DNA from 2 places in the Sphingomonas piscis genome. Region 1 is predicted to be linked to the other one. Evidence: predicted binding sites of a transcription regulator. Region 1 holds the regulator's gene; the other holds the start of a gene.
What was found. Region 1 encodes LexA, which represses DNA repair genes until DNA is damaged. Its sites were predicted from a motif close to GTTCCNCNCTTGTTCT; they were not measured.
Positions count from the first base shown of each region.

Region 2: a site for LexA is predicted at 924-939, ahead of G7077_RS07165 (MmcB family DNA repair protein). Genes of this name have one in related genera too.

Region 1 covers NZ_CP049869.1:2,649,670-2,652,055, reverse strand. The annotation lists gene G7077_RS13485 (peptidylprolyl isomerase) at 1-727, shown strand, start outside; gene lexA (transcriptional repressor LexA) at 808-1,455, shown strand; gene G7077_RS13475 (ComEC/Rec2 family competence protein) at 1,449-2,386, opposite strand, start outside.
Region 2 covers NZ_CP049869.1:1,436,825-1,439,210, forward strand. The annotation lists gene G7077_RS07150 (DUF1491 family protein) at 1-71, shown strand, start outside; gene G7077_RS07155 (hypothetical protein) at 249-536, shown strand; gene G7077_RS07160 (cell wall hydrolase) at 599-880, shown strand; gene G7077_RS07165 (MmcB family DNA repair protein) at 1,037-1,444, shown strand; gene G7077_RS07170 (ankyrin repeat domain-containing protein) at 1,441-2,049, opposite strand; gene G7077_RS07175 (YcgN family cysteine cluster protein) at 2,102-2,386, shown strand, end outside.

The DNA.
Region 1 (2,386 bases):
CTTCCAGGAGGCCGCGGCCGCCGCCAAGGTGACGATTGAACAAACCCCGCTGATCACCGCCAACGGCGCTTCGCGGGCAAACCCCTCCTTCAAGCTGCCGCCGGAACTCGCGCCGGCGGTGCAGCGGGGCTTTGAGCTTGGCGAGAGCGACGATCCGGAGATCGTTGCCTTGAACCCTGAAGGAACGGACAACGTCCTTGTGGGTCCCGCGCAGGTCGTGGCGCCGGCCCCTGCACCGCTTGCGTCCATTCGCGACCGCGTCTCGGCTGACTGGGTGCGTAAGCAAGCGGGCGACCGGGCGAAGGCCGCGGCAACCGCCATTGCAGCCAAGGTCGCGCGCGGCATGCCGCTGGCGCAGGCTGCGGCACAGGCCGGGGTCACCCTTCCAGCCCCGCGGCCAGTTGCCGTGCGAAGACTGCAGCTGGCAGAGATGCAGGGGCAGGTGCCCGCCTCCATCCAGGCGCTTTTCACCCTCACGACGGGGAAGAGCCGCATGGTGGCGGACCCCGCCGGCGGCGGCTTCGCGGTCGTGAAGCTGAACGGGGTCACGCCGGGTAATGCCGTGTTGCAGCCTGGTCTCATCGCTCAGGTCCAGAAGGACTTCCAGGAAGCGACATCGACCGACTATGCACGCCAATTCCTAACCGCGGTGCGCAAGAACATCGGTGTCAGGCGCTACGACGACGCCATTGCCGACGCGAAGAAACGGATTCTCGCCGGATCGTGAGTGAACGAGGCTCTTGACCGGAGCCGTTCCGTTTCATAGACGTTCTCCGTTCGTTCCATTCGGAACAGGGAGTGGCGCCGATGTTGACTTCGAAACAGCATGAATTGCTGATGTTCATCAACGAGCGGCTCGGCCGCACAGGAGTGAGCCCGAGCTTTGATGAGATGCGCGAGGCGCTGGACCTCAAGTCCAAGTCGGGCGTGCACCGGTTGATCTCAGCGCTGGAGGAGCGGCAGTTCATTCGCCGCTTGCCCAATCGCGCCCGTGCCCTCGAGGTGCTGAAACTGCCCGAAGTGAAGAATACCGCGGTGCCGACGCCGAAGAACGCGATCCCCGTGGCAGCGAACGACACGATCGAGATCCCCCTTCACGGCCGGATCGCCGCCGGCACGCCAATCGAAGCACTGCAAGGAACGGAGAGCTTTTCCGTGCCTGCGGCCCTGCTCGGCCCGGGCGAGCATTATGCGCTGGAGGTTTCGGGCGACTCCATGGTCGAGGAAGGCATTCTCGATGGGGACTTTGCGCTGATCCGCAAGGTGGACACGGCGCGCGAGGGCGAAATCGTGGTGGCGCTGGTCGACAATGAGGAGGCGACCCTGAAAACCTTCCGCCGCGAGGGACAGATGATCCGTCTCGATCCGGCCAACCGCAATTATAAAGCGCAGCGCTACGAGCCGCGGCGCGTGCAGATCCAAGGCAAGCTGGCGGGCTTGATCCGGCGTTACTGAGGACTCGTGGTGGCCGCCCAGGGGTGATCGCCTACCTGAGCAGCAACACTTGCCACGTGCGGGGTGCTACCAAGGGTGATCGCAAGGCCGCCGGTCTGCTCCAGAAACTTCCGGTCGGCCTTCAACAAGGTGCCGATTGCGGCGAAGGCCACGGGCGCAAGGCCAAGCCAGCGGATGGGGCTTACCCATAGGCAGATCCACAATCCGCCCGCAGCGAACAAGGCGAAGCACCAAGTCGGGATGGATGCAACCGTCGCAACCGCGCCCGTCGTGCCCGCCACTGCATGCGCAATGCCGAGTAGCAGGCCGAGTGCCCAGCTCGTCGGGGCCCACAGCGGAGCGCCCAGGCCGATCGCGTCGGCAAGCAGTGCGGCAGCCTCCAGCGGCATGATCACGAAGGTGGTGAGCGGGATGGCGAGAATGTTGGCGCCGACGCCATAGAGCCCCGCCTTGTGGAAGTGGAACAACGCAAAGGGGATCAGCGCCGCTTCGACCGCCAGCCCGGTGGCGATCATGCCGCCGAACCAGCGCAGCCCCCTTGCCCACCACGGCTCCTCCCGCGCCTGGAGGTGGCGGCGAGCCCATGCGCTCGAGTGAAGGGCGATGATCGCGGCAACCGCGGCGAAGCTGAACTGGAAGCTGGCGCCGGCGATGGCTTCCGGCCGGAACAGCAGGACGACGAGAGCGCCGACGGCGAGCAGCCGCATGCTGAGCGCATCGCGCCCCAAAGCAATGCCGGCAAGCACGAGCAAAGCTGCCACGCAGCTCCGCACCGTCGGAACCTGCGCGCCGGTCAGGAGCGTGTAGAAGATGCCTGCCACAGCACCTGCCGCTGCCGCTGCCGACACCAGGACGAGATTGAAGCGGAGCGCAAGCGTCTCGCTGAGGGCCAGCAGGCGCAGGGTCAGGAACATCACGGCACCGATGACCG
Region 2 (2,386 bases), 1.2 Mb from region 1:
ATTTGTGGCAAATCGAACTGGACATCGCGTCGACGGAACGATTCATCGCTGAAACGACTGGCAAAGGTTGACCCTCCTTTCCAGACGGGGGACACGGGCTCAACAAAGAGCGGGGGGCACCTCCTGACCGGAAAAAGCCGGCAAGGTGCCACGCGAGACGGGGATACTCCCAAGGGACGAGCGGAAGATTTTTCTCCGCGCATTTTCATGCGTGCCCGAGGCGGTTCACCGCACGTGTTTGAGTTTAGATGTTCGTTTCGATCCGTTCTGCGCTGCTGGTTCTTGCCGCACTTTCCGCAAGCTCCGTGGCTCCGGCCCAGGTCCGTTCGGCTCCCGAGCCGCTCATCCCGGTGACCAGCGCCACCCTTCCGGTAACAGTCGAACCCCAGCCGCTGGTGATCGAACGATCTGAACCCCAATCCGATTCCGTTGAAATTGACGACGACGCCCCGGCGATCAAGCCGCAGGGGATCTCACAAGCCTGGTTGCGCAACTGCGCAGCTCCGATGCCGGCAGCCGCGAGCTGGAGTGCTTAGCCGCGGGCATATACTTCGAGTCCAAGAGTGAACCGCTCGCGGGTCAGCTTGCCGTTGGTCAGGTGATCGCCAATCGCGCCAAGTCGAACGGCCGTTTTCCGCCGTCCTACTGTGGGGTGTTGTTCCAGCGTAGCCAGTTCTCCTTCATCCGCGGCCGGTCGCTCCCCAGCGTCCCCCGCGCCAGCCGGCAGTGGCAGACCGCAGTGGCTGTCGCAAAGGTAGTCGATCAGGAGCTGAAGGATTCGTCCGTCGGTAACGCGCTCTTCTTCCACGCCAAGCGGGTCTCGCCGGGCTGGCGGCTGAAGCGTGTCGCCTCCATCGGCAATCACGTCTTCTATCGCTAAGCTATTGAAAGCCGCGGCCGCTCCCGCTGCGAAGCTTGGCTTCGTCCACCTTTTGTTCTAGCAAACGGGCGTGAGCAGCGCGCCCGAGTCCGTCCTCCCCAACTGCTTCAGCGATGCGCCCCCGTCGCAGCGGAGGTCGCGCGCGGAGTCACCCGGCTGTTCTGCCGCCGCGACCTGTTCGCCATCTGTGAGGTTCCGCTGCCCAACGGACGGCGCGCGGATATGATGGCAATCGATCCTAAGGGCGGTCTGACTATCGTCGAGATCAAGGTGTCGAAAGCGGACCTGGTCGGCGACGGCAAGTGGACCGACTATCTCGAATATTGCGACCGCTTCTATTGGGCCGTGCCGCCAAGCTTGTCCCATATTCTCGCCGAAGAACGCTTCCTTCCCGGCGAAGCGGGGCTGATCGTCGCCGATCGCTACGATGCCGCCGTAGCTCGGGAGCCTGCGGAACGGCCCGTGGCTCCTGCACGGCGCAAGGCGGAGTTGCTCCGGTTCGCGCGCCGTGCCGCGCGGCGGCTTTCCGTGCAGATCGACCCCAGTCTTGGTGACTGGAGTTAAAGCCTAAAATCGTCGGCGCTTTTCGCCGTGGCCGGCTTTTTGCGGGTCGACTCGATCAAGCTGATGATCTCCCGATCGCGGCTGTTCTGCTGCGCATATTCGCGTGCGGAACGGCCTCCGAAATTATCCTTCTTGTCGGGATCTGCGCCATTTTCGAGAAGAAGCTTCACGATTGCAGGTTGCCGCGTCTGCACGGCTACGATCAGCGGCGTTTCGCCGCGGCGATTGCGTGAGTCCACCGCAGCACCGTAGGCGATCAGCTGTTCCGCCCCGCCGAGAAAGCCGATCCGGGATGCGATGATCAGCGGCGTGTCCCCCTCGGCGCCGCCCAGATCGGGATCCGCACCTTGAGCCAAAAAGAAGTAAGCCCAGTCGTTCCGCTTGCGCATGCTGACGGTCAGAGCGGTATCGCCCCTCCCATTGCGCGCATTGAGGATGTTCTTGCCATACTTGCCGTACAGCTCCTGAACTTTGGCCCCATCCTCTTTGTCCACCGAATTGACGAAGGTTTCGCGGTCGTTGCCAAGGGTCTGCTGAGCGCCGGCCGGAACTTGGCCGACAACGGCCAGCGCCACGCCTAACATTACGGCACGATGGAAAATCATAAGGTACCCCGCCTTGATTGCGCCCCGTTAGCAAAGCATGGCTGTGCTTGTCATGAACGATGACAAGCCATTCTGGGAAAAGCCACTTTCTTCGCTGGACCGGGGCCAGTGGGAAGCCCTGTGCGACGGCTGCGGCCGCTGCTGCCTCCACAAGCTCGAGGACGAGGACAGCGGCCTTCTCTACCCGACTAACGTGGCGTGCCGGTTGCTCGATCGCCGCACCGGTCTGTGCCGCGACTATAAGCACCGAAAGAAGATCGTCGACGATTGCGTCAAACTCGGACCAGACAATCTCGATGCCCTCGAATGGCTGCCTGACACCTGCGCCTATCGCCTT